Regions from separate parts of the Streptomyces sp. NPDC058637 genome, predicted to be linked through region 1. Evidence: riboswitches for the same ligand, from Rfam matches in the RefSeq annotation. Region 1 holds a riboswitch; each other region holds the start of a gene.
What was found. Region 1 has a riboswitch for S-adenosylmethionine ahead of ACFWVP_RS31460 (aminotransferase class V-fold PLP-dependent enzyme). Riboswitches for the same ligand answer to the same signal wherever they lie in the genome.
Positions count from the first base shown of each region.

Region 2: linked by a shared signal. The riboswitch ahead of thrC (threonine synthase) and the one ahead of ACFWVP_RS31460 (aminotransferase class V-fold PLP-dependent enzyme) in region 1 are both predicted to bind S-adenosylmethionine.
Region 3: linked by a shared signal. The riboswitch ahead of ACFWVP_RS16080 (hypothetical protein) and the one ahead of ACFWVP_RS31460 (aminotransferase class V-fold PLP-dependent enzyme) in region 1 are both predicted to bind S-adenosylmethionine.

Region 1 covers NZ_JBHXRD010000044.1:8,055-18,598, reverse strand. The annotation lists gene ACFWVP_RS31480 (NYN domain-containing protein) at 1-111, opposite strand, end outside; gene ACFWVP_RS31475 (hypothetical protein) at 149-391, opposite strand; gene ACFWVP_RS31470 (rhomboid family intramembrane serine protease) at 561-1,313, shown strand; gene ACFWVP_RS31465 (Lrp/AsnC family transcriptional regulator) at 1,310-1,591, shown strand; gene ACFWVP_RS31460 (aminotransferase class V-fold PLP-dependent enzyme) at 1,675-3,051, opposite strand; SAM riboswitch class IV at 3,224-3,341, opposite strand; gene trpD (anthranilate phosphoribosyltransferase) at 3,467-4,531, opposite strand; gene ACFWVP_RS31450 (cytochrome bc complex cytochrome b subunit) at 4,655-6,280, opposite strand; gene ACFWVP_RS31445 (Rieske 2Fe-2S domain-containing protein) at 6,277-7,329, opposite strand; gene ACFWVP_RS31440 (c-type cytochrome) at 7,326-8,135, opposite strand; gene ACFWVP_RS31435 (heme-copper oxidase subunit III) at 8,191-8,811, opposite strand; gene ACFWVP_RS31430 (hypothetical protein) at 8,999-9,400, shown strand; gene ACFWVP_RS31425 (Ig-like domain-containing protein) at 9,458-10,544, opposite strand, start outside.
Region 2 covers NZ_JBHXRD010000046.1:21,953-32,496, reverse strand. The annotation lists gene ACFWVP_RS32035 (extracellular solute-binding protein) at 1-1,124, shown strand, start outside; gene ACFWVP_RS32030 (DUF3263 domain-containing protein) at 1,135-1,377, shown strand; gene otsB (trehalose-phosphatase) at 1,534-2,382, shown strand; gene ACFWVP_RS32020 (trehalose-6-phosphate synthase) at 2,484-3,860, opposite strand; gene ACFWVP_RS32015 (glucosyl-3-phosphoglycerate synthase) at 3,917-4,867, opposite strand; SAM riboswitch class I at 5,021-5,148, shown strand; gene thrC (threonine synthase) at 5,167-6,465, shown strand; gene ACFWVP_RS32005 (MoaD/ThiS family protein) at 6,494-6,769, shown strand; gene ACFWVP_RS32000 (cold-shock protein) at 7,275-7,481, shown strand; gene groL (chaperonin GroEL) at 7,792-9,414, shown strand; gene ACFWVP_RS31990 (DinB family protein) at 9,579-10,088, shown strand.
Region 3 covers NZ_JBHXRD010000013.1:158,014-168,557, forward strand. The annotation lists gene ACFWVP_RS16040 (response regulator) at 1-263, shown strand, start outside; gene ACFWVP_RS16045 (VOC family protein) at 475-1,011, shown strand; gene ACFWVP_RS16050 (MerR family transcriptional regulator) at 1,004-1,816, shown strand; gene ACFWVP_RS16055 (Imm21 family immunity protein) at 1,927-2,409, opposite strand; gene ACFWVP_RS16060 (hypothetical protein) at 2,607-2,912, shown strand; gene ACFWVP_RS16065 (hypothetical protein) at 2,978-3,100, shown strand; gene ACFWVP_RS16070 (family 43 glycosylhydrolase) at 3,390-4,844, opposite strand; gene ACFWVP_RS16075 (arabinan endo-1,5-alpha-L-arabinosidase) at 4,826-5,797, opposite strand; gene ACFWVP_RS16080 (hypothetical protein) at 6,112-6,522, opposite strand; SAM riboswitch class IV at 6,574-6,684, opposite strand; gene ACFWVP_RS16085 (cytochrome P450) at 6,950-8,176, opposite strand; gene ACFWVP_RS16090 (cytochrome P450) at 8,173-9,456, opposite strand; gene ACFWVP_RS16095 (YceI family protein) at 9,898-10,533, shown strand.

The DNA of each region.
Region 1 (10,544 bases):
GACGAGCGCCACGACCTTGCGGCGCACGCCTTCGGGCAGCGGACGGTCGAGCGACTCCGCGGCACCGCCGGCCTCGTCGGCCGGTTCGGCGCCGCCTGTCGGCTGCTCCACCATCCATCACCCCAATGTGTCTGTCCGCGCGGCCCTGTCAGGAGTCGGAACCCGGCCTGTCGACCAGCTCGATCTGGTCCACCGCGTTGCACCAACGACAGCGGACCGACTCGATGGTCTCACTGACCACCTCGCGCTCCTCGACACTCGACTCCCCGGCCAGGTCGAGATGTACGTACTCCACGACCTTGGAGGAGCGCGTCACGTCGAACCGGGTGAGATTGCCGCAGAGCGTGCAGCGCCAGCGGGTCCCGTCCGTAGGCAGGGGAACCGTCGTCATCGTTGCGTCCTCTTTCGTCGTTCGTCGAGTCTCGTGGTGCCCAGGTCTTCGATCTCGCGGTGCGCCGTCGAACTGCGGATGTCCTCGGGTAACCCTACGGCCTGGTGCATACCCATCGACACGGCGAGGCTATCCGTCCCGTTGCCCACCGGTACGTCATGCTCTGTACGTGATCGATTGGCGGCAAGTCGACTGGCGGGCACGGGCCAGGGAACTCGGGGCGGCGACCGCACCGGGCGGCGCACCGGTCACCTACGGGCTCATGGCGCTGTGCCTCGCCGTCTTCCTCCTCAGCCCGCTCTCCGGCCTCACCCCGGTACGCGGCTCCGCCGACGCCCTGCTCGCCGCGCAGGCCGGGTACTTCGAGCGGTGGGGCGTGATCCCCGGCGAACTCCTGGACGGCTCGGCCCACGCGGCGCTCACCCCGCTCACCGCGCTCTTCGTGCACGGCAGCTGGCTGCACCTGCTGGGCAACATGCTCTTCCTGTACGTGTTCGGCGCGATGGCCGAGGAACGCATGGGCCGCGCCGAGTTCGTCTTCTTCTACGTCTGCTGCGGCTATTTCGCCCTGGTGGTCTACGCGGTCGTGCACTCCGATTCCGACCAGACCCTGGTGGGCGCGTCGGGGGCGATCTCGGCGGTGCTCGGCGCCTTCCTCATCCTCTTCCCCCGCGCCCGGGTCACCAGCCTCTTCCCGTTCCTCTTCTTCCTGCCGCTGCGCTTCCCCGCCTGGATCGTGCTCGTGTTCTGGTTCGTCCTGCAGTGGCTGGCGGCGCAGGGCGCGGGCAGCGGCCCGGGCGTGGCGTATCTCGCCCATGTGGCGGGCTTCGCCACCGGCTTCCTCTACGCCTGGGGGCGCTTCCGGGGTGGGGTTAGGGTGAAGGCTCCAGCCACGGCCACCGAGGGAGAAAGCAAGCCGTGATCACCGCGATCGTGCTCATCAAAACCAGCGTGGACCGGATTCCCGAGATCGCCGAGGCCATTGCCGCGCTGGACAGCGTCAGCGAAGTCTTCTCGGTCACCGGTACGTACGACCTGATCGCCATGGTCCGGGTGGCCAAGCACGACGACCTGGCCGACGTCATCCCCGGCCGCATCAGCAAGATCCCGGGCGTCGAGGGCACCGACACCCACGTCGCCTTCCGTACGTACTCGCAGCACGACCTCGAGGCGGCCTTCGCCATCGGCCTCGACGCGTAGGCCTACGGACCCGGCGCGCAGGACACCACGGCTTCGGCCGGGGACGGGAGTGCAGCTCCCGTCCCCGGCCGAAGCCGTACCCGTCAGACCTGTGCCGCGCCCCGGTCCGGGACGCAGCGGCCGCCCTCGGTGCGGTAGGTCCACCGCGCGCCGGTACGGACGAGCTCCCGCACCGCGCCCAGGAACCGCTCGATGTGCTCGTCCGGCGTGCCGGCCCCGAAACTCACCCGGATGGCGTTGAGCGACCTCTCCCCCGGCTCGGCCTCCGGCGCACCGCACTCGCCCGGGTCCTGCGGCTCGCCGCCGAGCAGCGTACGGACGAGCGGGTGCGCGCAGAACAGTCCGTCGCGCACCCCGATGCCGTACTCCGCGGACAGGGCGGCGGCGAAGTGCGAACTGTTCCAGCCCTCGACGACGAACGAGATGACGCCGACCCGCGGGGCGTCGTCACCGAACAGCGAGAGCACCTTGACGGCGGGCACCTCCGCCAGTCCCTCACGGACCCGGGTGACGAGCCGCTGCTCGCGTGCGACCAGCCGGTCGAACCCGGCCTCGGTCAGGGCCTTGCAGGCGGCGGCGATGGAGTAGACGCCGATGACGTTGGGCGAACCCGCCTCGTGCCGGGCCGCCGTGGTGTGCCACTCCACGTCCACGCCCCCGTCGGTGCGCCGGGCGACCTTGCGGGACGCGCCGCCGCCGGCGAGGTAGGGTTCCGCGGCCAGCAGCCAGTCGGCCCGGCCCGCGAGGACGCCCGAGCCGAACGGCGCGTACAGCTTGTGCCCGGAGAAGGCGACCCAGTCGACGTCCAGCTCGGCGATGTCCACCGGGTGATGGGGCGCCAGCTGCGCCGCGTCGAGCACGATGCGCGCCCCATGGGCGTGGGCCGCGGCGGCCAGTTCCCCGACCGGCCACAGCTCACCGGTGACGTTGGACGCGCCGGTCACACAGACGAGCGCCGGGCCGTGGGGGTCGCGGTCGGCCAGCGCCCGCTCCAGCGTGGCGACGGCCTCGGCGGGGGTGCGCGGGGCGTCGAGGTACGTCACACGGGCGTCGCGCCAGGGCAGCAGCGAGGCGTGGTGCTCGGTCTCGAAGACGAAGACCTGGCAGTCGGCGGGCAGCACGGAGGCGAGCAGGTTGAGGGAGTCCGTCGTCGAGCGGGTGAAGACCACCTGGTCCTCGGGACGGCAGCCGAGGAAGTCCGCGACCGTCGTGCGGCTGCTCTCGAAGAGGTCGGTGGAGAGCTGCGAGAGGTATCCGGCCCCGCGGTGCACGCTGCCGTAGTACGGGGCGTAGGCCGCCACGTCGTCCCACACCCGCTGCAGGGCCGGGGAGCTCGCCGCGTAGTCGAGAGCCGCATAGGTGACATCACCACCCGTAACCAGCGGAACAGTGACATCAGCGCCCAGTACCGGCAGCGGGGCACAAATGGACTGGTCGAGGGCAGCGGTGGAGACAGACATGGCGAACTCCCGTAACAGGCAGGCGAAATCCTCGCACCGGCAGTACGCGGCGGCGCGGGGAAGAGGAAAAGGGGTGTGCGGAGAAGGGCGTAGAGCCCTATCGCATTCGCTTGCTCACAAGAGGCTCCCTAGGGACCAGGACCCCGGGGGTTGGCATACACAGATGCCGAGGGGCCCGCGCTTGCCGCAGACCTCGCTGCCTGCGGCCTGGTCTTCACCCGGGGCACCCCGCCACGGACGGAGGGTTGCCGGACAGCGGGCCGGGGCCGTAGTCGCTGTCACTCATGACCTGCGCAGCATTTTGCCATACCTGCCCGTACGCGCAAGGGCGCGGTCCGCGATCCGGACTGCGCCCTGCTTCACCTCGTACGCCCGCGGGCCGTCGACACGCGCGGCACGGCCGGGACGGGGGGTCCTACGCGTTGCTCGCGGCCACCCAGCGCTCCAGCGCGCGCTTGGCCGCGCCCGAGTCGATCGACTCGGCGGCCCGCAGCATCCCCGCGGCGATCCGCTCGTTCAGCGTGCCCTCGCCGGGGTCGAGGGCGACCAGCGCTGCAGCCGAGTTCAGCAGCACCGCGTCGCGTACCGGACCGGTCTCCCCGTCCAGCAGCCGGCGGGCGACGTCCGCGTTGTACGAGGCGTCGGCGCCGCGCAGCGCCTCGACCGGCACCAGTTCCAGGCCGACGTCGCGCGGGTCGAACGCCTCCTCGCGCACGGAGCCGTCCCGGACGATCCAGACCCGGGAGGTCGCCGTGGTGGTCAGCTCGTCGAGACCGTCGTCACCCCGGAAGACGAGCGCCGAGTTTCCCCTGTCGGCGAGCACACCGGCGACGATGGGGGCCATCTTCACGTCGGCGACCCCGATGGCCTGGGAGCGCACCCGGGCCGGGTTGGTGAGCGGGCCGAGGATGTTGAAGGTGGTCTGCGTGCCGAGCTCCTTGCGGGCCTTGGCCGCATGGCGCAGGGCGGGGTGGAACTTCACGGCGAAGCAGAAGGTGATGCCGGCCTCCTCGGCCACCTCGACCACGCGCTGCGGTGTCAGTTCGAGACTGACGCCGAGCTTCTCCAGGACGTCGGAGGCTCCGCTCGCCGAGGACGAGGCGCGGTTGCCGTGCTTGACGACCTTGGCGCCGGTCCCCGCGACCACGATCGCCGACATGGTGGAGATGTTGACCGTCTTGGCCAGGTCGCCGCCGGTGCCCACGATGTCGACCGTACGGCCGGGCACGTGGATGGTCCTGGCGTGCGCGTACATGGCGTTCACGAGGCCGGTGACCTCGTCGACCGTCTCGCCCTTGGCCCGCAGCGCGACCGCGAACCCGGCGATCTGCACGTCGGTGGCCTCGCCGCTCATGATGCGGTCCATGGCCCACGCGGTGTCCTCGGCGGTCAGGTCCTCGCCGCGCAGGAGGGGGGTGAGCACGCCGGGCCAGGAACGGGCCGCCGCGCTGTCGCCGCCGTCCGGGGTCGCCATGTTCATGGTCCGCTCCTGGGGTCCACAGCCGGAATAGGGGTCGGCCCCACCCTATCCAGCCCCGGGAACGGCGAAGAGCCCCGTCCATCGAATGGACGGGGCTCCCGTTGTGGCGGTCAGCTGAGGTGATCAGTGGTGGCCGTGGCCGCTGGTGATCTCCTTGTACTCCTCGGCGGTGGGCTTGGCGATCTGGCTCTCCTCGCCGTAGTAGCTCTTGCTGAGCTTGGCCCGCAGCTTCTGGAGCGACGACGGCTTGCGCTCGACGCCGTTCTTGTCGACCGTGGGGCCGATCTCGACCGGCTTGTACTGCTCGTGCGCCGTGAGCGTGTGCAGCTGCTCCGGACCGAGCGGCTCGTGGATCTCGACGAACTCACCGTGCGGCAGGCGCTTGATGATGCCGGACTCGCGCCCGTGCAGCACCTTCTCCCTGTCGCGGCGCTGGAGGCCGAGGCAGATCCGCTTGGTGACGATGAACGCCAGGACCGGTCCGACGAAGAAGGCGATCCGTACGAACCAGCTGATCGCGTTGAGCGACAGGTGGAAGTGGGTCGCCCAGATGTCGTTGCCGCCGCCGATCAGCATGACGAAGTAGATCGTCACCCAGGCGACGCCCAGCCCGGTACGGGTCGGAGCGTTGCGCGGACGGTCCAGGATGTGGTGTTCGCGCTTGTCCCCGGTGATCCACGACTCGATGAACGGGTACATCGCGAGAGCCCCGAGGACCACGCCGAACAGCACCAGCGGGATCAGCACGCCGAGGACCAGTGTGTGGCCCCAGAGGTTGATCTCCCAGCCGGGCATCACCCGGACGAAGCCTTCCGCGAATCCCATGTACCAGTCCGGCTGGGCGCCTGTGGACACCTGGTCGGGACGGTAGGGGCCGAGCGCCCAGATCGGGTTGATCGTGGCGATCGCGGAGAGGATCGCGATGAAGCCGAAGACCAGGAAGAAGAATCCTCCGGCCTTGGCCATGTAGACCGGCAGCAGCGGCATGCCGACGACGTTCTTGTTCGTCCTGCCCGGTCCGGCGAACTGCGTGTGCTTGTGGAAGAAGACCAGGATGAGGTGGGCGACCACGAGCCCGAGCATGATGCCCGGCAGCAGCAGGATGTGGATCGAGTAGAACCTCGAGATGATGTCCGTACCGGGGAACTCCCCGCCGAACAGGAACATCGAGATGTACGTACCGACGATCGGCATCGACAGGATCGCGCCCTGCGTGAAGCGCACACCCGTACCGGAGAGCAGGTCGTCCGGGAGCGAGTAGCCGGTGAACCCGGTGAACATGCCGAGCACGAAGAGCAGGAAGCCGAACAGCCAGTTGATCTCGCGCGGCTTGCGGTACGCGCCGGTGAAGAACACCCGGAACATGTGGACGAACATGCCGGCGAGGAAGATGATCGCGGCCCAGTGGTGGATCTGCCGGACCAGCAGGCCACCGCGGACGTCGAAGCTGATGTCCAGCGTCGAGGCGTAGGCCGCGGACATCCGGATGCCCTGCATCGGCTCGTACGAGCCGTGGTACACGACCTCGTTCATGCTCGGGTTGAAGAACAGCGTCAGGTACACACCCGTGAGGATGATGATGATGAAGCTGTAGAGGCAGATCTCACCGAGCATGAAGGACCAGTGGTCCGGGAAGATCTTGCGCATGTTGGCCTTGGCCAGGCCGTAGATGCCGAGCCGGCCGTCCGCCCAGTCGGCGACCCGCTCACCGGCGGGCGCCTTGCGCTGTGTTTCCGTCGTAGTACTCATCCGCGCTCCCAGAAGGCAGGACCGACGGGCTCTTCGAAGTCGCCGAGCGCCTCGAGGTTACCCTCGCTGTTCACGCCGATCCGCAGCTGCGGAAGGGCGTGACCGGCCGGACCGAAGATGACGCGGGCGCCGTCGGAGAGGTCGAAGGTGGACTGGTGGCACGGGCAGAGCACGTGATGCGTCTGCTGCTCGTACAGGCTGATCGGGCAGCCGACGTGGGTGCAGATCTTGGAGAAGGCCACGATTCCCTCGTGGGCCCACTCGCGCTCGCGCTTGTCCTTGATGTTGTCCGGCTCGATGCGGATGATCATCAGGGCTGCCTTGGCGATCTGCGTCTGGAAGTCGTGCGCGTCCTCCTCCAGGCCCTCGGGCATGGCGAAGGTCAGCGAACCGACGACGACGTCCTCGGGACGCAGCGGCTCCATGGTGTTCATGTTGACGAGCTGCTTGCCCTTGGCCCACAGGGTCTTGCGGAGCTTCTTCTCCGGCAGCGGACCGAGGTCGCGCAGCAGCACCACGCCGGAGAGCGGCACCAGGGCCAGCGCGCCGAACATGGTGTTGCGGATCAGCTTCCGCCGCCCGATCGCCGATTCCGCGGCACCGGCCGCGAAGTCGGCCATGACCTTGGCCTTGACCTCGGGCGTCGCCTCGATGGCGTGCCGGTCGTCGGCGACCTCCACGTCGGACATCAGGGTGCGCGCCCAGTGGACGGCGCCCGCGCCGATGGCGAAGAGCGCGACGCCCAGGGTCAGACCCAGGGAGAAGTTGAGCGCGCTCACGTGCCCGAACGGCCAGATGTAGACGATCCTGTCGACCGGGAAGATGACGTAGCAGGCGATGAAGCCGACCGTCGCCAGCATGGACAGCGTGAACATGAAGGCGACGGCTCGCTCGGAGCGCCTCGCGGCCCGTTCGTCGATGTCCTGGATGCGCGGCCTGTGGGCCGGCAGCCCCGGGTCGGCGAACGGGTCGCCCGCCGCCTCTACCGCGCCGTGCGCGGTGCCCTGCTCTACCGGCAGGTGCTCTTCTGGAATCTGTTGGCTACTCATGACTTCTTGGCCTTAGCGGTGTGGGCCGCGACCCATACGGCGATGGCGATCAGGCCGCCCAGGCCGAAGATCCAGCCGAAGAGACCTTCGCTGACGGGGCCGAGGCCACCGAGCGAGAGCCCACCGGGGGTCTCGGACTCACTGCCGTTGACGGTCTTGATGTACGCGATGATGTCTTTCTTCTGCTGCTCCGGCATGGTGCTGTCCGGGAAGGACGGCATGCTCTGCGGGCCGGTCTGCATGGCCTCGTAGATGTGCTTCGGGCTCACACCTTCGAGGTCCGGGGCGTACTTCCCGTTCGTGAGGGCACCGCCCTGACCGGTGAAGTTGTGGCACTGCGCGCAGTTGTTGCGGAACAGGTCGCCGCCCTTGGCCACGTCGGCGCCCGCGGGGTCGACCTGGCTCTCGGTAGGCGTGATCGGACCGGCGCCCAGCGACGCGACGTATGCCGCGAGCTGGTCGATCTCGGCCTGGGTGTAGATGACCGGCTTCTTCGGCACCTGGGCACCCGGCTGCTGGGCCGGCATGCGTCCGGTACCGACCTGGAAGTCGACGGCGGCGGAGCCGACGCCCACGAGGGACGGCCCGTCGGTGGTGCCCTGACCGCCGGCTCCGTGGCAGCTGGCGCAGCCTACGGAATAGAGCTTCTTGCCCTCGTCGATGGCGAGGGACTGGGCGGTTTCGTCGGCCTGCGCCTTACCCGCAGGCGCGAACGCGGCGTACAGCCCCCCGGTAGCCGCCAGCGCGAGGAGTAGTACGACGACCGCCGCCAGCGGATGGCGTCGTCGTGCGGAGAGCTTTTTCACGGATTACCCCGGTGTCAGGATCTTCTGCGTCGATGGTGGGTGGGTGCGAGCCCGGTTACTTGATCATGTAGATCGTGGCGAACAGGCCGATCCAGACGACATCGACGAAGTGCCAGTAATAGGACACGACGATGGCCGCGGTGGCCTGCTCGTGGGTGAACCTCGAGGCCGCGTACGTCCTGCCCAGAACGAGCAGGAAGGCGATGAGACCGCCTGTCACATGCAGACCGTGGAAGCCGGTCGTCAGGTAGAACACCGAGCCGTACGGGTCGGAGGACAGGGAGAGACCCGCGTCCTTGACCAGCTCGGTGTACTCGAGGACCTGGCCTCCGATGAAGATCGAACCCATCACGAACGTGATGATGAACCAGGTGCGGAGCTTCTTCACATCGCCCCGCTCCGCGGCGAAGACGCCGAGCTGGCAGGTGAGAGAGGAAAGCACCAGGATCGTCGTGTTCGTCGCCGAGAACGGGAAGTTCAGATGGTCGGCCATCTCCTTCCAGTGGTCGGGTCCCATCACCGATCGCAGGGTGAAGTACATCGCGAAGAGGGCCGCGAAGAACATCAGCTCGGAACTCAACCAGATGATGGTTCCGACGCTGGTGAGGTTCGGTCGATTGACCGACGGGTGCGCGTGCCCGGTTTCTACTGTCGTTGCTGTCGCCACGACCGACATTATGTCGGTCGCTTATCCCGCCCTCACTCCCGGGGGTGCTGTTCGGTGTGTCAGTGGAGTGTGTCCGCACCGAACGGCCCATCGAAACGCTGTCATTACCGGTGCTGACAGGCTGTCCGCCGGAGTACGATCCGCCCATCGGTTCATGCCCCGAGAGCCCCGAAGACACAGATGTCACGGAGGAACAATGCAGCCGACCGCCACGGTCCTGGTCTACAGCGACGACGCCAACACCCGTGAGCAGGTGAAGCTGGCCGCCGGCCGCAGGCCCGCGGCGGACGTGCCCCAAGTGGAGTTCCTGGAGTGCGCCACGCTGCCCGCGGTCCTGAGCGCGCTCGACCGGGGCGGTGTGGACGTCTGCGTGCTGGACGGCGAGACGGCGCCCGCGGGCGGTATGGGCGTCTGCCGGCAGATCAAGGACGAGATCTTCGACTGCCCGCCCGTGCTGCTGCTCATCGGGCGCCCGCAGGACGCCTGGCTGGCCACCTGGAGCCGCGCGGACGCGGCGGTGACCCATCCGGTCGACCCGGTCGACTTCGCGGACGCCCTGGCCTCCCTGCTGCGCCACCGGCTGTCCGTCGGGGCCTGACGGGTCCGGGGACCCTGCGTACGGTCCCTGCCCGGCGCGGCGCACTCCCCGGCCGGATCAGACCTGGGGGCGCAGCCGCGCCGCCTGGACGTCGGTGCCCGCGTCGGGCGTGCCGCTGCGCAGCGCGCTGCCCTTCTGCCAGCTGTCCCAGGCCAGGTTCCAGTCTCCGAAGCCGTTGTCGAACGGCGTCATCGTCTCGCCCTCGCTGCCGACGACCTCGACGATGTCTCCCTCGCGCACGGTGTCGAAGAACCACTCGGCGTCGGCGGTGCTCATGCCGGTGCAGCCGTGGCTGACGTTGGCGTTGCCCTGTGATCCCGTCGACCAGGGGGCCGCGTGGACGTACTCGCCGCTCCAGGTGACGCGGGTCGCGTAGTAGACGGGGAGGTCGTACGACTCGGACGAGCCGGCGGCGATACCGATGCTCTCGCCGCGCATGCGTACGTAGTACTCCTTGCCGAGCACGACCTTGACGCCGTTACGGGTGGAGAAGCCGGGCTTGCCGGTGGTCACCGGAATGGTGTTGATCACTTCTCCGTTGCGCAGGACCGTCATGGAGTGGTCCGAGGCGTCGGTGATGGCCTCGATGCGGTCGCCGGTGGCGAGCTTCAGGGGCTTCGTGGCGGCCCCGTGGAGGGCGTGGGTGACCTTGATGCCCTTGAGGTTGCTGCGGACGTCGATGGTGGCGCCGGCGGGCCAGTACTCCTTGGGCCGGTAGTGCAGGGTCTTGGCGTCGACCCAGTACCAGGAGCCCGTGACCGCGGGGGTGGACCGGACCTGCAGCCCGCGCTCCACGGTGGCCCTGGCCGCCCGGTCGGTGACCGGAGCGCTGAGTTCCGCCGTGACGGGCTGCCCGACGCCGTAGGTGCCCGCCTGCGGACCGAAGGAGACCTTCAGGAACTTCTTCGCGGAGGTCGTGCCGAAGGCGTACGTACGGCTGCCGGGGGCGCCGTCGCCGTCCTCCGTGGAGACCCTGACGGTGTACCGGGTGCCGGCCGCGAGCGAGGCGGTGGAGTGCCAGCGCTTCCCGTCGGCGTCGAGTTCGCCCGCCAGGTGGCGGCCCTCCGTGTCGACGGCCGTCACATCAGTGATGCGGACGTCGTCATCCTTGACGGTGACTTCGAGGGGCTTGTCGGGGTCGGCC
Region 2 (10,544 bases), on a different contig from region 1:
GCAGCTCCGAGAAGTACTGGGGTGAGGTCGCCGGGAAGTTCGAGAAGGCCAACCCCGGCATCGAGGTCGATGTCCAGGTCTACTCCTGGAAGGACGTCGACCGCGAGGTCGCGGCCATGGTGAAGGCCGGCGAGGCCCCCGACATCGCGCAGATCGGGGCGTACGCCGACTACGCCAAGGCGGGCAAGCTCTACACCTCCGACGACATGCTCGCGATCCGCACCGAGTCCAACTTCCTGCCCTCGCTCAGTGACGCGGGCAAGGTCGACGGCAACCTCTACGGGCTGCCGTTCGTGGCCAGCACCCGGCTGCTCTTCTACAACAAGGGACTGTTCTCCGAGGCGGGTATCGACGCCCCGCAGACCTGGGCCGACATCCAGAGCGACGCCGCGGCCCTGAAGCGGCGCGGGGTGACGTACCCCTTCGCCCTGCCGCTCGGCCCCGAGGAGTCCCAGGCCGAGACCCTGATGTGGATGCTCAGCGGGGGCGGCGGCTACACGGACGACACCGGCAACTACGACATCGACTCCCCGGCCAACGTCCAGACCTTCACCTGGCTGAAGAACAACCTCGTGGGCAAGGGCCTCACCGGGCCCGTGGCCCCCGGCGAGCTCGACCGGGAGAAGGCGTTCGACGCGTTCACCAAGGGTGATGTGGGCATGCTCAACGGCCACCCGACGCTGATGCAGGAAGCCGAGAAGAAGGGCATCGACGTCGGCATGGTGCCGCTGCCCGGCCGCGAGGGGCCGACCAAGGGCTCGATGGGCGTGGCCGACTGGATGATGGGCTTCAAGCAGAACGGCCACCGCGAGGAGATCGGCAAGTTCCTCGACTTCGCGTACACGGACGACAACGTGATGGACTTCGCCGACCGGTACGACCTGCTCCCCGTCACCGGCAGCGCGTCCCTGGCGATGGAGTCCGACGGGAAGTACAAGTCGCTGCACGAATTCCTGGCGGCGCTGCCGAACTCCACGCTGTACCCGTTCGGCAAGACCTCCTGGGCGCGGGCCAGCGAGTCGATCAAGGAGCGGATCGGCGGCGCCGTCGAGTCGAACGGCAACCCGGAGAGCGTGCTCGGGGGGATCTCGGAGCAGGCGCGGCAGGTCGAGAGCGCGGAGTAGGTTGGTTGATATGACCGCCGACCCCGCCACCCCGCTCTCCGACCAGGAGCGCGCGGTACTCGCCGTGGAGCGGCGCTCCTGGTCCGGCCCCGGGGCGAAGGAACGGGCGATCCGGGAGCAGCTGGGCATCTCACCGGTCCGCTACTACCAGCTCCTCAACGCCCTCCTCGACGACCGGCGCGCGCTGGAGGAGGACCCGGTGACGGTGAACCGCCTGCGCCGGGTCCGGGACGCGAGGCGGGGCCGCCGCTGAGGCGGAACCGGCGCGCGGCCCGGACCCGGCGGACGTCTCCGGGCTCCCGCGGTACGCGAATCCGGGCCCGTCCCGGCCCTCCGACGGGCCCGGTCCGCACCACCGCGGCGGCCGGAAGCCGCGCGAGGTGCCGGCCCGCCCGATACGCTCGCCCGCATGGGTAACCCCGAGCACCCCCTCCCGATCCCGTCCACCCAGGCCGGCCGCGAAGGCCTCGCCGCGTTGCTCGCCCGGCCCGACCGGGCCGTCGTCGCGCTCGACTTCGACGGCACGCTCGCCGAGATCGTCCCCGACCCAGAACAGTCCCGCCCGCACCCGGGCGCCGTCCCGGCCCTCTCCGCGCTCGCACCGCGGGTCGGCTCCGTCGCCGTGATCACCGGCCGCCCCGCCGCCGTCGCGGTCCGCTACGGCGGCTTCGCCGGGGTGCCGGGCCTGGACCACCTCGTCGTCCTCGGGCACTACGGTGCCGAACGCTGGGACGCCGTCACCGGCACCGTGCACGCCCCCGAGCCTCACCCCGGAGTCGCGGCCGCCCTGGCGGAGCTGCCCGCGGTGCTGGAGGGGACGGGTGCGGGCAGCGGCACCTGGATCGAGGAGAAGGGGCGGGCGGTCGCCGTGCACACCCGCCGCGCGCCCGCGCCGCAGGCCGCCTTCGACGCGCTGCGCGGCCCGCTCGGGAACCTCGCGGCCCGGCACGGACTGATCGTCGAACCCGGCCGCCTGGTCCTGGAGTTGCGCCCGCCGGGCATGGACAAGGGCGTCGCGCTCGCGGAGTACGTACGGGAGACCGGCGCCGAGTCCGTCCTGTACGCGGGCGACGACCTCGGTGACCTCGCCGCGTACGCCGCGGTGGAGAAGCTCCGCACCGACGGCACCGCCGGCCTGCTGGTCTGCAGCGGCACCGAGGTCCCCGAACTCGTGGGGCGCGCCGACCTGTCGCTGCCGGGCCCGGCAGCGGTGGTGGACCTGCTGGCGACCCTCGCCCGGCAGCTGAGACAGCCGTGACCCGGCGCGAGGGCGGCGCCCTGGGGTCCTCCGTTCGGACCGGGCGGGATCAGGGAGCGGTGCCGGGCCCGGCGGGCCCGGCGTGATCCGAACGGGAGACCCTAGCCCCGCAGCGCGTCCAGCTGGTCCAGGAACCACCGCTGCGGCGGCAGTGAGGTCGCCGCGGCGGCAAGGCGCTTCGTCCGGGCGGCCCGCTCGTCGCGGTCCATCGTCAGCGCCTCGTGCAGGGCCACAGCCGTGGCCGACACGTCGTACGGGTTGACCACGATCGCGTCCTCGCCCAGCTCCTCGTACGCCCCCGCCTCCCGGGAGAGGACCAGCGCGCAGCCCTCGTCGGAGACGACGGGAACCTCCTTGGCCACCAGGTTCATGCCGTCGCGGATCGGGTTGACCAGCGCCACGTCCGCGAGCCGGTAGGCCGCCAGCGAGCGCGCGAAGTCGTCATCGACGTGCAGCAGGACCGGGGTCCAGTCCGGGGTGCCGTACTGCTCGTTGATTCCGTCGGCGACCCGCTGGACCTCCGCCGTGTAGGCGCGGTACACCGCGAGGTCCTGCCGGGAGGGGTAGGCGAACGCCACGTGCACCACCCGCTCGCGCCACTCCGGGCGCTCCTCCAGCAGCGCCCGGTAGGCGTGCAGGCCGCGCACGATGTTCTTGGACAGTTCCGTGCGGTCCACCCGCACGATCGTCTTCCGCCCGGCGCCCACCTGCTCCCGCAGCGTCCCCATCCGCTCGTCCACGTCCGCCTCGTGGGAGCGGCGGCGCAGGAAGTCCGCGTCGGCGCCCAGCCCGTGCACCCCGATCCGGGTGCGGCCGGTGCCGCCGAGGATCTCCGTGCAGCAGGAGATGAACGCATCCGCCCACCTGCGGGTCAGGAACGCGGCCCGGTCGGCGCCCAGGATGCCGCGCAGCAGCTGCTCGCCGATGTCGTCGGGCAGCAGCCGGAAGTAGTCCACCGGCGCCCACGGGGTGTGCGAGAAGTGTCCGATCCGCAGGTCGGGCCGGAGCTCGCGGAGGATGCCGGGCACCAGCGAGAGGTGGTAGTCCTGCACCAAAACCGCCGCGCCGACGCCCGCCTCCTCGGCGAGCGCCTCGGCGAAGGCCCGGTTGTACGCCTCGAAGGAGGCCCACTGCCGACGGAACTCCGCGTCGAAGACGGGCTCCACCGGCGTCTGGTAGATCATGTGGTGGACGAACCACAGCACCGAGTTCGCGATGCCGTTGTACGCGTCGGCGTGGACTCCGGCGTCGATGTCGAGCATCCGGACACCGGGCTCGCAGACGCCCCGCCGGACCGCCTCGCGGTCGCCGTCGCCGAGAGCGGCGCACACCCACAGCTTGTCCTCGACGGCGCTGAGGCCGGAGACGAGTCCGCCCCCGCCGCGTTTCGAGTCGAGCGTGCCGTCCTCACGCAGGGCGTACGACACCGGGCCGCGGTTGGACGCGACGAGGACCTGGGCAGCGTGCTCGGAGACCATGTACCCGAACCTAGCCCGTTCGGGAAGCCGCCAAACGTGAAGCAGGTCCCGCCTTGCTACGCCGCGTGGCGGGACGCGTACTCCGCGATCTCACGCATGGGCGGCCTTTCCTCCGTGTCCACCGCGTGGGTGCGCGGTACGAAGCCGTTCGCGCCCCGCTCGAACTGGGTGATCGAGGGCCGCACCAGATGCCCCCGGGAGAGCCGCAGCTGCGCCGTGCGGTAGATCGCGGCGGCCATCCTGCCGAGCGCCTGACCGTCCTGGTGGCGGTGTTTGCGTACGCCGACGTCGACCTGGGCCAGTGCGTCCAGGCCCACCGTGTGCAGGGCGTCGACGAGCAGGCCCAGCTCCACTCCGTAACCGACGGGGAAGGGCAGCCGTTCGAGCAGGGAGCGGCGCACCGCGTATTCGCCGCCGAGGGGCTGGACGAAGCCGGCCAGCTGCGGCCAGTGCAGATTGAGCAGCGGGCGCGCCACGAGCTCGGTGACCCGGCCGCCCTGGCCTGCGGTGTCTCCCAACGGGCGGTCGTACATGGCCTTGACGAACTCGACCTCGGGGTCGGTCAGCAGCGGGCCGACGATCCCGGACACGAAGTCCGCCGAGAAGTCGCGCAGGTCCGCGTCGATGAAGCAGACGATCTCCCCACTGGTCACCAGCAGTGACCGCCACAGCACTTCGCCCTTGCCGGGGACGGCGGGCAGCGAGGGGAGTATCGCGTCCCGGTGCACGACGCGGGCGCCCGCCCGCCGGGCGGCCTCGGCGGTGGCGTCGGTGGAACCGGAGTCGATCACGACCAGTTCGTCGACGAGCCTGACCTTCTCCATGAGCTCGCGCCTGATCTCCGTGACGATCGCGCCGACCGTCGCCTCCTCGTTCAGCGCGGGCAGCACGACACTCACGCTCGCACGGTGCGGATCCCTCGCCCGGGCGGCCGTGAGCCGTTCGAGCGGGCGGTCGGCGGCTGACCAGGAACGCCTGGTCAGCCAGCGTTCCACCTCTTCCAGCACGGTCGATACTCCCTGTATGTGATCCATCTCGCGGTTCGGACGACTATCTCCACCGCCCGGGGCTTCGGTTACAGTCTTGAGCAACGCGGATGGCCCTCGCATGTCGGGGTCGGTCCGCGAATAAACGCCCGGATCAATGGTCCGGTGCCATAGCGCTCATCCAGAGGGACTGAGGGAACGGCCCGTTGAAGTCCCGGCAACCCTCCTGCCGACCGCGAGGTCACGGTGGGGAAGGTGCCAATTCCGTCTTGTGGCGAAATACGTCGCGAGGAAGATGAGGAGAAAGGGCCTCCGCCATCATGGCCGTGCAGACAGTTGCATCGAACAACAATTCTTCCACCGTGGACCTCGGTCCCGCCGTCGCGCTTTCCTGCCGCGAATGCAGCGAGCGTTTCGAGCTCGGTCCCATTTTCGCCTGCGCGTCCTGTTTCGGGCCGCTCGAAGTGGCGTACGACCTGCCGAGCGGCTCCCCCGAAGAGCTGAAGAAGCGCATCGCCGAAGGCCCGGACAACATCTGGCGGTACGCGCCGCTGCTGCCGGTTCCCTCCGATGTCGCGGACAAGCCCAACATCAACCCCGGCTTCACGAAGCTGGTCAAGGCCGACAACCTCGCCCGTGAGCTGGGCGTCACCGGCGGCCTGTACGTCAAGGACGACTCCGGCAACCCGACGCACTCCTTCAAGGACCGCGTCGTCGCGATCGCCGTCGAGGCCGCCCGCGCCTTCGGATTCACCACCCTCTCCTGCTCCTCCACCGGCAACCTCGCCGGTGCGGTGGGTGCCGCCGCGGCCCGCGCCGGCTTCCGCTCCTGCGTGTTCATCCCGCACGACCTGGAGCAGGGCAAGGTCGTCATGGCCGCGGTGTACGGCGGTGAACTGGTCGGCATCGAGGGCAACTACGACGACGTCAACCGCTTCTGCTCGGAGCTCATCGGCGACCCGCTCGGCGAGGGCTGGGGCTTCGTCAACGTCAACCTGCGGCCGTACTACGGCGAGGGTTCCAAGACCCTGGCGTACGAGATCTGTGAGCAGCTCGGCTGGCAGCTGCCCGACCAGCTCGTCATCCCGATCGCGTCCGGATCGCAGCTCACGAAGATCGACAAGGGCCTCCAGGAGCTGATCAAGCTCGGCCTGGTCGAGGACAAGCCGTACAAGATCTTCGGTGCGCAGGCCGAGGGATGCTCCCCGGTCTCCACCGCCTTCAAGGCGGGCCACGACGTCGTCCGGCCGCAGAAGCCGAACACGATCGCCAAGTCCCTGGCCATCGGGAACCCGGCCGACGGCCCGTACGTCCTGGACATCGCCCGGCGCACCGGCGGTGCCGTGGAGGACGTGAACGACGAGCAGGTCGTCGACGCGATCAAGCTGCTGGCGCGCACCGAGGGCATCTTCGCGGAGACCGCGGGCGGTGTGACGGTCGGTGTGACGAAGAAGCTGATCGAGGCCGGTCTGCTGGACCCGACGCTGACGACCGTCGTGCTGAACACCGGTGACGGGCTGAAGACGCTGGACGCCGTCGCCCCGACGACCGGTGTGGCGGCCACGATCCGGCCCAGCCTGGAGGCGTTCCGCGCCGCCGGCCTCGCCGCCACCAACTGACCACCCGGGACCGAAGGAAGGCACCCACATGAGCGTCAAGGTCCGCATCCCCACCATCCTCCGCACCTACACGGGCGGTCAGGCCGAGGTCCCGGCAGAGGGCACGGTCCTCTCCGAGGTCATCGAGTCCCTGGAGAAGGACCACCCGGGCATCGCCGCCCGCGTCCTGGACGACCAGGGCAAGCTGCGCCGGTTCGTGAACGTGTACGTCAACGACGACGACGTGCGCTTCGAGGGCGGCCTGGCGACGGCCACCCCGGACGGCGCCGGCGTCTCGATCATTCCGGCCGTCGCCGGAGGCTGACCGTCGGACACAGCGCCGGAGGCTGACCGTCGGACACGGTCCCTGACGCTGACCGTCCTGCGCGGCGCCTGGGGCTGACGCTCCCGCCCGGCCGCACCACCGCGAGAACACCATTGCCCCCTCCGCGAGAGAAGCGGAGGGGGCAATTCTGCATGGTTGAGCGCGGTACAGTTGGGGAAGCCCCCTCAGCTGCCCGTGCCGCCCGCATATGAGAATGCGCCCGGTCGCGACTAGAAGCAGCCAAAGTACGTGAACCCTTTGTGGCATAAGCCGCCTTTGTCCGGCCCGAATTGCCCAGGATTATCACAAGTTCTCCATATCCGGGCGTTCAGCCCTGCCCAGAATTCTCGTCCGATTGACCTGTTGCAGAGGGCAGTTGGGCAGATACATTCGGCCGCGGTCGACGCGTTCCGACGCACGCCACCCTCTCCGGTCGGAGGGTGAGTTTGACCCGGGCCCGCGAAGTGCGGTGCTCGTGCAAGGGCCAGTAATAGGGGAGTTAGGCATGGCTCAGGGCACCGTCAAGTGGTTCAACGCGGAGAAGGGGTACGGCTTCATCGCGGTCGACGGTGGTGCGGATGTTTTCGTCCACTACAGCGCGATCCAGATGGACGGGTACCGCACCCTCGAAGAGGGTCAGCGAGTTGAATTCGAGATCTCGCAGGGCCAGAAGGGGCCGCAGGCGGACATGGTCAAGCTCGCCGTCGGCTGAGCTCGGCGCGGTCGGCCAACGACACTACTCACGCACGCAGGGCCCGTACCCCCGATGAGGGGTTACGGGCCCTTCGTGCGTCCGCGCGCCCCCTCCCGGCTGTCCGCGGACGGAGGGGGACGCTTGCACTCGCAGGGGTCGAGTGCTAATCATTGGCGTTAGCACTCTCCAGGTGAGAGTGACAGAACTTGGACCGGGCCGGTGAGGCCCGCAGGCTCTGTGGGGCAAGGAACCACAGAGCACGCTGGCCGTCCGTCGCGGGCGCCTCTCGGTCCGGAGAATCCACCCCTGTCCGGGAGGACCACTTCACATGGCCAAGATCATCGCGTTCGACGAGGAGGCACGGCGCGGTCTCGAGCGCGGGATGAACCAGCTCGCCGACGCCGTCAAGGTCACCCTCGGCCCCAAGGGCCGAAACGTCGTCCTCGAGAAGAAGTGGGGCGCGCCCACGATCACCAACGATGGTGTTTCCATCGCCAAGGAGATCGAGCTCGAGGACCCGTACGAGAAGATCGGTGCGGAGCTGGTCAAGGAGGTCGCCAAGAAGACGGACGACGTCGCCGGCGACGGTACGACCACCGCCACCGTTCTCGCCCAGGCGCTCGTCCGCGAGGGCCTGCGCAACGTCGCCGCGGGTGCCAACCCGATGGCTCTGAAGCGTGGCATCGAGAAGGCCGTCGAGGCCGTCTCCGCCGCTCTGCTGGAGCAGGCGAAGGACGTGGAGACCAAGGAGCAGATCGCTTCGACGGCCTCCATCTCCGCTGCTGACACCGAGATCGGCGCCAAGATCGCCGAGGCTATGGACAAGGTCGGCAAGGAAGGCGTCATCACCGTCGAGGAGTCCCAGACCTTCGGTCTGGAGCTCGAGCTCACGGAGGGTATGCGCTTCGACAAGGGCTACATCTCGGCGTACTTCGCGACCGACATGGAGCGTATGGAGACGTCCTTCGACGACCCGTACATCCTCATCGTCAACTCCAAGGTCAGCAACGTGAAGGACCTCCTTCCGCTGCTGGAGAAGGTCATGCAGTCGGGCAAGCCCCTGCTGATCATCGCCGAGGACGTCGAGGGCGAGGCCCTGTCGACCCTGGTCGTCAACAAGATCCGTGGCACCTTCAAGTCCGTCGCCGTCAAGGCTCCGGGCTTCGGTGACCGCCGCAAGGCCATGCTCGGCGACATCGCCATCCTCACCGGTGGCACCGTCATCTCCGAGGAGGTCGGTCTCAAGCTGGAGAACGCCGGCGTCGACCTGCTCGGCACCGCGCGCAAGGTCGTCATCACCAAGGACGAGACGACGATCGTCGACGGTGGCGGCGACAGCGACCAGGTCCAGGGTCGTGTCAAGCAGATCCGTGCCGAGATCGAGAACTCCGACTCGGACTACGACCGCGAGAAGCTCCAGGAGCGCCTCGCGAAGCTGGCCGGCGGCGTGGCCGTCATCAAGGCCGGCGCCGCCACCGAGGTGGAGCTCAAGGAGCGCAAGCACCGCATCGAGGACGCGGTGCGCAACGCCAAGGCCGCCGTCGAGGAGGGCATCGTCGCCGGTGGTGGCGTGGCTCTGCTCCAGGCCACGGCCGTCTTCGAGAAGCTCGACCTGACCGGTGACGAGGCCACGGGCGCCAACGCCGTGAAGCTCGCGCTGGAGGCTCCGCTCAAGCAGATCGCCGTCAACGGTGGTCTCGAGGGTGGCGTCATCGTCGAGAAGGTGCGCAACCTGCCGATCGGTCACGGCCTCAACGCCGCGACCGGCGAGTACGTCGACATGATCGCCGAGGGCATCATCGACCCGGCGAAGGTCACGCGCTCCGCCCTGCAGAACGCCGCGTCCATCGCCGCGCTCTTCCTCACCACCGAGGCCGTCATCGCCGACAAGCCGGAGAAGGCCTCCGCGGCCGCTCCGGGCGGCATGCCGGGCGGTGACATGGACTTCTGATCCTCGGATCAGCAGCTCCACGCGGCGTCAGCCGCATCCGCAGTACCTGTACGACGCCGGCCCCCGGGATCCGTCCCGGGGGCCGGCGTCGTTCCTGTTCGCGTGATCACGGAGGTGGCGGATACTGGTCCCTCCCCTTACCCGTCCCGAAGGAGCGCACGCCTGTGACCACGGACTCCCGGACAGGCCCGCCGGTTTCGGGCAGCGAGCGTGAGACCCTGCGGGCCTTCCTCGACTACCACCGGGCCACCCTGGCCATGAAGTGCGAGGGGCTGGACGACGAGGAGCTGCGGCGCCGGTCGATGCCCCCGTCCACGCTGTCGCTGCTCGCGCTGGTGCGGCACATGGCCGAGGTGGAACGGGCCTGGTTCCGCCGTGTGTTCGAGGACAACGCGGCGCCGATGGTCTGGTCCGACCGGATCGACTTCCAGGCCGCCTACGACGCGAGCGCCTCGACCAGGGTCGAGGCGTTCGGCGCCTGGGAGGCCGAGGTGGAGAACTCGCGCCGCGTCGAGCGGGAGGCCGAGTCCCTGGACCTGCTGGGCCGCCAGCCGCGTTGGGAGAAGGAGGTGTCGCTGCGCCTGGCGATGATGCACGTGCTCCTGGAGTACAGCCGCCACAACGGGCACGCGGACCTCCTGCGCGAGGGGGTCGACGGGACCGTGGGGGCGTGAGGACCACGCGCGCTGTGGCCCGCACCCCTTGACAAGGGGCTGCGGGCCACAGCTGTTCGACGGCGGTGAGGCGTGGGCACACCTGATTCCGGGGACACCGCTTCTTCCCGGATATCGGCTCCGGTCAGGACACACGGGTCGACGCGGCACTCCACCCGGAACGGCGGCACGAGGTTGAGTTCCGGCACCGGGCGGTAGCCGGGGCCGTCCGTCGGCAGGGCGGCCATGACGTCGTCCCAGACGCCGCAGTTCCGACACGTCCTGTACCGGTTGTGGATGCCCGTCCACAGGCCGAACCGCTCGGGCACGTCCGACCACCTGCACTCGGTGCATGCCTTGTGGAACCATCCCGGGTGGTGCGCACAGGCCGAATACGGCCGCGCGCTCAGGTCTCAGTGACAACTATGTTCTGGGTCCTCACGGAGCCCTGTCGGAGCCGGAGAAAGCATCCCACGT
Region 3 (10,544 bases), on a different contig from region 1:
ACACCGCCGCTCTCCACCGCGACCTCGCCCCGCTCACCCCGCGCGAGCTGGAAGTCCTTGGCCTTCTGGCCCGAGGACTGAGCAATGCCGAACTCGCCACCCGCCTTCACCTGTCCGAGGCGACCGTCAAGACACACGTCGCCCGTATCCTCGCCAAGCTCGGACTTCGCGACCGTGTCCAGGCCGTCATCGTCGCCTACGAGACCGGTCTGGTCAGTGTCGGCGCGGGCGAGGCCGCCCAGCAGCCCACCGAGCGGGCGTAGCGGTCGCCCGATGTCGAACGGCTCGCCCAGGCAATCGCCGACGCCGCCCGGCGAGACGGCGAAGCCTGGCCCTCCCCTCCCAGCTCATCTTCGGGAGCTGCCTCACTGCTCACCTGCACCCGGCCACGACGTTGGGCGCATCGTCGGGTCGGGGTGAGATTCACGGTTCCGACTTGACCCTCACGTTGCGTGAGGCCGGAGGGTGGGACGCATGAGTGACTACTACAACGCGTTCGAGATGAGTCCCGTACCCACCCCCGGCCCGGACGCGGTTCCGCCGGAGCCGTTCCGTGGCATCTACGGAATGCCCGCGTTCGTGACGATCCCCACGAGCGATCTGGCGGCGTCGGTGGACTTCTGGACTCGTGGACTCGGCTTCTTCGAACTGTTCAGCGTCCCCGGCACGATCGTGCATCTGCGCCGGTGGGCGTTCCAGGACGTACTTCTCGTCTCGGCGGCGAGCGTTCCGGAGCAGCCTCCAGCGATGAGCTTCAGTTTCTCGGGCGTGCTCAGCCAGGTCGATTCCCTTGCCGAGTCATGCCGCGCGTTGCGCCCGAACTCGGTCGACGGTCCACGGGACACTTTCTGGAACACCCGCGACGTGGAGGTGATCACCCCCGAGAACGCACGGGTCGTCTTCACTGCGGCGAAACCCTTTGATCCGGCCGGCCAGGAGGCGCGGAACCTCGAGGCCATCGGGATCACCCCACCCGGCGACGGTCGCGGCGACAATGGGAAGCATGCCTGATACCACTGACGCCGGGGGCCTGACCGTCGGTCAGGTCTCGACGCGTCTGGACGTGACAGTCCGCGCCCTGCACCACTGGGACGAGATCGGTCTGGCGCGACCGTCGCTGCGCACGGCTGCCGGATACCGGCTCTACACCCCTGACGATCTGGAGCGCCTGCACCGCATCGTCGTCTACCGTGAGCTCGGCCTCGGCCTGGACAGGATCCGGACCGTCCTGGACGACTCGACCGCGGACGTGCCCGGCGCATTGCGCGCGCAGCGCACCCAGGTCGCCGAACGGATCGACCGCCTCCGCCAGCTCGGCGCCGGACTGGACCGGATGATCGACGCCCATGAGCGCGGCCTGCTGCTGACCACCGAGCAGCAGGCCGCGATCTTCGGCCCCCGGTGGGACCCGGACGGGCCGGCCCAAGCCCGTCAGCGCTACGGAGACACGACGCAATGGCGGCAGTACGCCGAACGCTCAGCCTCTCGCAGTCCGGAGGAATGGCAGGCCATCGCCGACGACATCGCCGGCCTCGACCGCGCCCTCGGGGATGCGATGGATGCCGGCGTCACACCTGGCAGCCCGGAAGCGAGTCAACTCGTCGAGCGGCACCGGGAAGTATTCGCTTCGTACTTTCCCCTCACCAGACAGATGCAGGTCTGTCTCGGCCGCATGTACGAGGCCGAGCCGGGATTCGCCGCCCACTACGACGGCATCCGCGCCGGCCTCGCCACATGGCTCCGTCGCATCATCGACGCCGACGCGCGCGCCCACAGCATCGACCCCGACACCGCGACCTGGCACGGGCCTGAGTGAATCGGCTGATGACCGACCCCGTCTCCCATGGCAGCGGCCTCGTCGGATGTCCGAACCTGCCGGTACTCGCTGAGAGGAAAGCTGGATTTCCTCTGCATACCGAAGGCGGGTCAGGTCAGCTCAACGAATCGGTGGACGCGAAAGGACGTCAGCTGGTCGGGTTCTATGCTTGCCGAGTCCACCCGGAAGCGGCCGGCGCCGAGTTCGAGAACGGTGCAGTCCGTGAGTGTCCCGACCTCAGTACCGAAGTAGGCGGCGTCGAACATGATGAGCTTGCCAGTGGTCCTCATCACCGGGCCTTCGTCCCACTCAGCGGTGGGAAGCCCAGCCAGGATGATGTCAGCGACGCCCTCCTCGCTCTCCGCGTGGCACCAGCGGACGAGCACTCGGTGCGCGGGAAGGTAGGTGGTGGAGAGCGGTTCGTCGCCGAGGACGAGCGCCTCGCCTCCGTCGGGTAGTTCGAGGACTCCGACGAGCTTCATGACCGCGCAGGCCCGGTCGTAGTCGCCCTCCGTTCCCGACCAGTGTGACAACGCGTCGGATGGAACCACGATGAACGGGCCGCCCCCCGTCTCCAGCCACGTCAACGACATGCCGCCTCCAACTCCAGGAGCTCGGTTCCGGGGCGACAGCGTATGCGCCGGGTCGGACAGGGCGGCCTGGTAACTCCGTTTGGGTCGGACGTGCCCGCTGACCGGCGTCGAGCAGGTCGCGACGCCGGCGACGGCCGGGGCGGTGTGAACGGCACTGGCGGTCCGGCACAACCTGTCGGACCACGTTCTCCGCGTGGATGGCGGAATCGCACCCCCGCTTTCCCCGCGACGGTCTCGCCGCGCGGTTCGCGGACCACCCCGACGGGAACTACCGTCGGCTGGCCGTCCGGGACCCGGCCGCTACGCCGGTGCTGATCGAACGGCTCAGTCATGACTCCGCAGTCCGGACGCGCCAGGCGGCGGCCGGCGACCCGCGCCTGCCGCTCCACCGGCTCCGCGAAGCCCTTCACATTCCTGGACTGGCCTTCAGCGCGGGGGCCGACGCGGGGCTCCCTGAGGGTGAGATGGCCACCGTCCTGGACCGGGCCGGCGTTCCCGCCTGACCACCGAGCCGGCCCCTCTGGCACCGGGCTTGAATCGAATCCCCGCCCCCTGGAGCAGCACGGGCGTGGACCTCCAGCAGCTCGACACGACCATCCCCGACCGGGCCGTCATCGACCTCATCGGCGCGGCCGGCGCCGGCGCGGCTTCGGTCCGGCTGGGTTTCACCTGGGCGCTGTCTGACAAATGACCACCGCGGTGGACACGGCTCGGCTCCAGCGGTCGGGAGGTTGCGGTGTCGTGCGGGCTCAGGTGTCGTGGCGGTCCAGGGTGTCGGCGATGCGATCGGCGAGGGCGTGGCGTAGTCGGGGGCAGTCGTTCAGCGGTGAGGGCGTCGTACAGCCACAGGCCGTCGGCGGCGGGGCGGGCGATGAACTGGTCGAGCGCTTCCGGGTCGTCGGCGTCGGTGGCGGCCAGGGGCGGGGCCCGTCGCTCCATGACCGCCCCCCACGGGGCCGGGCGGCCCGGGTCCTGGGGCGTCAGGCCGCCGGGGTGAGTTTCCACTGCTGGCAGGTGTTGTTCAGCCAGGTCCACTGCCGTACGTCGGTGCCGTCGGCCGCCGAGCAGTCCGCCACGTCGGCGACCTTCCCGGTGGCCTGGTTGACGATGCGCACCCAGCCGCCGGCGTCGGTGGTGACGAAGCGGAAGCGCTGGCAGGTGTTGTCGAGCCACGACCACTGACGGAGGTCGGCGCCGTCGGCCGCCGAGCAGTCCGCCGTGTCGAGCACCTTGCCCGTCGCGGCGTTCACCAGCCTGCTCGTGTCGTCGCCCCGGTCCTCGACGCGCCACCGTTGCTTCGTACTGCCGTCGCACGTCCACTGCTGGACGTTCGCCCCGTCGGCGGTCGACGCGCCGTTCACGTCGAGGCACTTCCCGGTGGCCCGGCTGACCACCGTGTACGCGGTCGGCGTGGCCGCCGTCTCGCCGGAGGGCCCGGCCAGGGTCGTACCGAGGGCGACGGGTGTGCCGAGGTTCGGGGTGCCGTCGCTGTTCCAGCCGAACTTCTGCGCCCGCGCCGTACGTCCGTTGTCGCAGCCGTCGGACGCCGAGTCGTTGGCGTGGTAGACGATCCAGCTCTCCGTGCCGTCGGGCGAGGTGAAGAAGCCGTTGTGGCCCGGGCCGTACACCCCGGCGGCGTTGTTCCGCTGGAAGACCGGGGTGGGCTTCTTCGTCCAGGAGGACGCGGAGAGCGGGTTCGAGCCGGTCAGGGTGAGCTGCCCCAGCTTGTAGTCGGGGGTCCAGCAGCCGCTGGCGGAGTAGACGACGAAGGTCTTCCCGCCCCGCTGGAGGACCTCTGCCCCTTCGTTGACCGTGCCGCCCGACTTCTCCCAGTCGTGGGTGGGTGTCGAGATCGTCGAGAAGGAACCGCTGAGCGTGTACGGGTTCGACATCGGCGCGATCACCAGGTTCTGCGTGCCGCCGCCGCTCGCGCTGCCCAGCAGGTACATCGAGCCGTTGACGGTGAGCACGCTCGGGTCCAGCATCCAGGTGCTGCCCAGCTGGTTCCGGTACGTGTAGGGCCCCATCGGGTCGGAGCCCGCGCTCTGCAGCACGTGCACCCGTTGCGTGGGGTTGTAGTCGGCGATGTTCTGGCCCGCGACGTGGTACAGGTACCAGCGGCCGCCCGAGTAGTGCAGTTCGGGCGCCCAGATGTTGCAGCAGCGTGAGGCGGCGTCGCCCTGCCACACCTGCACGCTCGGCGCGGTCGCGAGCCCGGCGAGCGTGGGGGACTTGCGCATGGTGATGACGTCGGTCCAACTCGTCGACACCAGGTAGTAGTTGCCGTCGTGGTAGGAGATCCAGGGATCGGCGCCCTTCTGCGCCTTGACCGGGTTGGTGAACGGACGTCCTTCGGCCGCCGACGCCGATGTCGACTGCCCGAGGGCGAGGGCGAGCAGGAGAGCGCTCAGCAGGGTCAGTAGGCGACGGGCCATCCGCTGCTCCAGTTCAGTAGGTTGACGCCGAGTTTCGGGGTGCCGTTGTCCTGGCCGTCGTAGTAGTGGTAGACGAGCAGGTCGCCGTCGGAGTCCGCCAGGATCGACTGGCCGCCGGGGCCGATGTACCGGCCGTGCGACTCCATGACGGGGGTACCGCCGTTGCTGAGCATGCCGACGCCGTTGCGGTCCCTGTAGGGCCCGGTGACACTCGTCGACCTGCCCACCTTGATCTTGTACGTGGAGCCGGTGCCGGCGCAGCAGGTGTCGTACGAGGCGAAGAGGTAGTAGTAGCCGTTGCGCTTCACGATCGAGGGCGCCTCGACGGCCTTGGTCCCGGTGGGGCGGGAGGCGAGGGAGCGGCGCGCGGTGGCCCCGGCGTACTGCTTGCCGGTCGACGGGTCGACGCGGATCATCTTGATCCCGGTCCACCACGAGCCGAAGGACAGCCACCACTTGCCGTCGTCGTCCACGAAGAGATTGGGGTCGATGGCGTTGTAGTCGCTCGACGAGTTCGAGGTGTAGACGATGCCGTAGTCGCTCCAGCTGCCCGCCAGGCCGGTGGTGGAGCCGGCGAGCCCGATGGCCGAGGTGTTGGAGCCGAAGGACGAGACGGCGTAGTACATCAGGTACTTGCCGCCCCGGTAGGAGATGTCGGGAGCCCAGGGGTCCGAGGCGGACGAGTAGTTCTTCCACCAGTTCGGTTTCGTGGTGAAGGCGTTGCCCGACCGGCCGAAGGCGGTGCGGTCGGTGGAGGTGCGGAGCTGGAGGCCTTCTCCGGTGGAGTAGAGCAGGTACTGGCCGGACGAGCTCCGGATCATGGACGGGTCGTGGACGACGATGTCGCCGTTGACGACACCGGGGTTGGGGTACGCGGAGGCGCTGCCCGGCACGAGGGCCATCAGGAGCGCTGCGGGGAGAACGGCGAGGGTCCTTCTCAGGGTGCGGCTCATGAGGAGGTCTCCTCCTTCGGTCGTGGGGTGGGGCGCGAGGGCGGTACAGGCGGGCACCGGTTGGTCGCCACCGCCGACGCATCCGTTGCCATGCCCATGCCATCAATGCGCGTTCGATATACCGAATAACGCTCGGCACTTCGGACGGGACCGTAGAATCGAACACGTCTTGCGTCAACGGATCGCGCACGGATTCGCCGAATACCCGCCCCATGTCCGACATCACGAACAGCGGTGCCCCCAGGCGTGGTTGGTGGGCCGGGCGCGACAGGGTCGTCGCGTCCGGCCCACCGGCCCGCTTGCCCGCCGGCCCGTTAGAGCCCGTAGGACAAGTCCCCGCGGGCGGTGCGCTGCGGGCGGGGCGCCGTGGTCGCGCACAGTGCGCCGCCCTCGGTGCCGACGTTCACCAGCCCGGTGGCCTCACCGTCGAGGCCCACGAACCGCAGCGCGTGCCAGCGCGGCAGCCAGAAGACCCTGCCTCGGTGCCCGGCGAGCAACTCCCGCAGATCCGCGGGGGCGTGCATCCAGACCTCGGGCAGGTCGCCCGCGTGGTCGAAGGCGGCGCGCAGTGCGAGCCAGCCGTCGTCCCGCACATCGCTGGAGGTCAGCAGCAGCTCGACGGCCTGGCCGGGCTCCTGCGCGCACTTCTTGGCGTGGATCCAGTGCACGTGGTGGCCGGGGGCGTACCGCGTGCAGCCGTCGTGGTGAATGAGGTGGGGGAGCATGGGCCGTCGCCCGCCTTCCGGGGTCGTGGACCCCGGGGGCCCGTCCCCGGTGGTCCGCTGTTCCCCGCGCGGTGCCGCGCGGAGCGGGTCGTCACCCGGAGCACCCGCAGCGGAGCGGGGTGCCGTCCAGCGAGCCGGGGCTTACCGCTGGAACTCATGACCCACGGAAAGCGTAACAGGAGCCGAGAGACCGTCAGGATCCCTGCACAGCACCGGCGCACGGACACACACCGCAGGGCTCGGCGCACTCACTCGCCCCGGCCCGCACGCCCCTGCCTGGCTCGGCGCACGCCCTGCCTGGCCCCCCGCGCGCCCCGGCGCACGCACCCGTACCGCCCCGCACGTCCCAGCCCCGGCCGCCCCGTCCCCTCGCACCCCGGGCCGGCACCCGCACCCCCCGCGCTCCCCCGCCCCGGCAGCCCGCGCCTCAGCCGTGCAGCAGCACCGGAAACGCCTCCATGTCGTTCTGCGTCATCACCGGCAGCTTGCGGATCTCCTCGTCCGGTACGGCGAGCTTCAGCCCCGGGAAGCGGCCGAACAGCGCGGGCAGCGCGATGCCCGCCTCCACCCGGGACAGCGCGGCACCTGGGCAGATGTGCGGCCCGTGGCCGAACGTCATGTGCCGGATCGGAGTCGGGCGGGTGATGTCGAAGGCGTCGGCGTCCTCGCCGTGCTGCGCGGCGTCGCGACCGATGGCCCGGTAGGAGATCACCACGCCCTCCCCCTTGGCTATCACCTGCTCACCGACCTGGATGTCCTCCGTGGCGAACCGCATCAGCAGATGCGTGGTGGGGGTGTCCCAGCGCAGCGTCTCCTCGACCACCGTGTCCCAGGGGATCTCCCCGTCCAGTACCTTCCGCAGCTGGTCGGGGTGGGCGAGCAGCGCCCGTACGGCGTTGAGTATGAGCCCGATCGTGGTCTCGTGCCCGGCCGCCACCATGGCCTTGAGGTTGCCGACGACCTCCTCCTCGGTGAGCGGTTCGCCGCCCTCCTCCGCGAGGATCAGCGCACTGGTGAGGTCGTCGGTGGTGCGGGCCTTCTTCTCCCGCACGAGCTCCGCGTAGAAGACGTCCAGTTCCGCGATGAGCGCCATGCGCTCCTCCTGCGGGGTGAGCATGGAGAAGAACGCCTTGTAGCGCTTCGTCAGCATCGGGTGCTGCGCCTCGTCCACCCCCATCAGCAGGCCCACCACCCGCATCGGCAGCGGCTGGGCGAACACCGCCTTGAGGTCGACGACGCCGTCCTTGCCCTGTTCGGCGAGCGCGTCCAGGAGTTCCTCGGTGAACCTCTCGATGGCCGGGCGGATCGCCTCCAGCCTGCGCGGGGTGAGGGCCTGCGAGGTCTTCGTCCGCAGCCGGCGGTGCTCCTCGCCGTCCACGGTGAACATGGAGCGCCCCGCGTCGATCATGCCGATCAGCGGCCAGGCGTGCGTGACCTCACCGTTCTGCCAGAGCCCCCACGCGCCCAGGTCCTTCACCAGCCGTGTGTCGACGAGGAGTTGACGTGCCTCCGCGTGGCGGGTGACGGTCCAGGCGGGCACCCCGAGGAGCTCGATACGGGCCAGCGGGGCGCCGCCCCTGGTCAGCTGTTCGGTCTCACCGTCGAGGTCCTGGACCAGGGGGTCGACGACCACGGTCGCGTGCGGGCAGTTCACAACAGGTCTCCTGTCGTACGTACGGGAACGAACCGGACGGGCAGCGCGTTCATCCCGCGCAGGAAGGCGGAGGGCCGTCGCACGAGTTCCTGGGGCGGTACGGCGAGCTGGAGGTCGGGCAGCCGGTCGAGGATGACCTCGATCCCGGTGCGGGCGATGGTCTCGGCGATCTCCTGCGCCGGGAAGGGGCAGCGGTACTCGCCGTGGCTGAAGGCGAGGTGCGCCGCGTTACTGCCGTGCGACGCGGCGCCGGGGCCCAGGTCCTGGCGTATCAGCGGGTCGGTGTTGGCCGCGCCCAGGCCCAGCAGGAGCATGTCCCCGGCCTTGATCGTCCGTCCGCCGAGCTGTGTGTCACGGACCGCCCAGCGGCCGGCCAGGATCTGGGTGGGGCTCTCCTCCCACAGGACCTCGTTCATCGCGTCGCCGATGCTGCGCCGGCCGCCGGCGAGCGAGTCGGCGAACTGGTCCTCGGTGAGCATCAGGCGCAGCGAGTTGCTGATCCAGTCGGCGGTGGTGAGGTGGCCCGCCGCCGTGATCGCCATCAGGTCGAGCGCGTACTCCTCGTCCGTGAACGGCGCGGGATCCGCGAGCATCCGCGAGGTGATGTCGTCCCCCGGCTCGGCCCGCTTGGCCGCCACGAGCCGCCGCATGTGCTCGCCGAACCGCCCGTACGCCTCCTGCGCCCCGGGCCCTCCGTCGGCCAGGTCCTTCAGGACGCGGGCGATGTCCGCGCCCTCCGCGTCGGGGAAGCCGACGAGCCGGGCGAGGACGAGCACGGGCAGCGGCTCGGCGAATTCGGCGACGAGGTCGGCCGTGCCCCGGCCGCACATGCCGTCGACGAGCCGGTCGGCGAGCTGCTCGCAGTGCCCCCGGATCTCGAACGGGTCCGCACCCTCCAGCGCGGGCACCACCATCTCGGCGTGCCGCCGGTGCTCGGCCCCCGCGGTGAAGTAGATGGACGGCATGGGCCGCCCCACCATGGGGAGCAGCGGCCAGTCCTCGGGGATGTGCTCCCACTGGTTCCACAGCCCGACGTCCCGCGGGAACAGCTCACCGTCGCTGGTGACCTGGTGGAGTTCCCGGTAGCCGACGACCAGCCAGGCGGGGAAGCCGCCGGGGAGCTCGACGGGGACCACGGGCCCGTACGCGTGGCGCATCGTCCGGTACAGGCCCTGCGGGTCGGTGTGGAAGTCCGGCCCGCCGAGCGGCACGGGAGCGGGGGCGGCGTGCGCGGGGCAGCCGCCGGACGCGGGCGCGGTGGATAAGAAGGGGCTCGTCATCGTACGGACTCCTGGCAGACGGCTTCGCGCGTTGCGGCCATACGATCAACGCGCGACCACTATAAGGAGGTTGAGTGAAGCATTGGGTTACAGTCGCGCCCATTTCCCGACTGTTCACGATCACATCGGTGTGGCATGGATCACCGGAACCCCGCGTCCGGTCCGACGGGACAGCTGGTGCGAGCGGACTGTCGGGAGCGCACGCGCGAACGGATCGGGGCGGGCGACCGCGATCCAAGAGCAGAGCACCCTGCTCGGGATCGCCACGAACAGGGCGCGCGACGCCGCGAGAAACCGGCGGCGACGGCCTGACAGCTGCGGGGCCGCGCGGGGTGTACGCCGGGTGCACGCGACATACACCCTGTGAAGGTCTGCTCCTGAATGGTCGGGTTCCTCGTGCTCCCTTGCGGGTGTCGCCGCCCCCCGGCTAACTAGATGATCATGAGCCTCTTCAGCCGTAGTTCCACCCTCCGACGTACAGCGGCACCGACCGTCCCGGCGGCCCCCACGGCCGAGGTGGTCCCGGATCCGGGCCTGGCGGCTCTCACCGGGGAGTGGATGATCGATCCCGCTCACAGCAGGATCGGCTTCTCGGTGCGGCACGCCATGGTGACGACGGTGCGCGGTTCCTTCACGGAGTACGAGAGCCGCCTCCGCTTCGACGGCCGGGACCCGTCCCGTTCCGGGGCCGAGATCGCACTGGCCACCGCGAGCGTCGACACGGGTGTGGGGCAGCGGGACGCCCATCTGGTCGGCCGTGACTTCCTGGACGCGTCGAGGCACCCGCGGATCACCTTCACCAGCACGGCCGTGGACCTCGCGAGCAAGGACGTCTACCGCATGACCGGCGACCTGACCATCAGGGGAACCACCCGCCCCGTGGTCCTGGAGCTCACCTACATCGGCCACGTGACCGATCCGTTCGGGTACGAACGCGTCGGCTTCGACGGGACCACCACCATCAACCGTTCCGACTGGGGCCTGACCTACAACGCCAGGCTGGCCGAGGGCGGAGCCATGGTGAGCGAGAGGCTCCGCCTCCAGTTCGACATCGCCGCCATCCGCGCCACCGGCTGACCGCCCGGCCT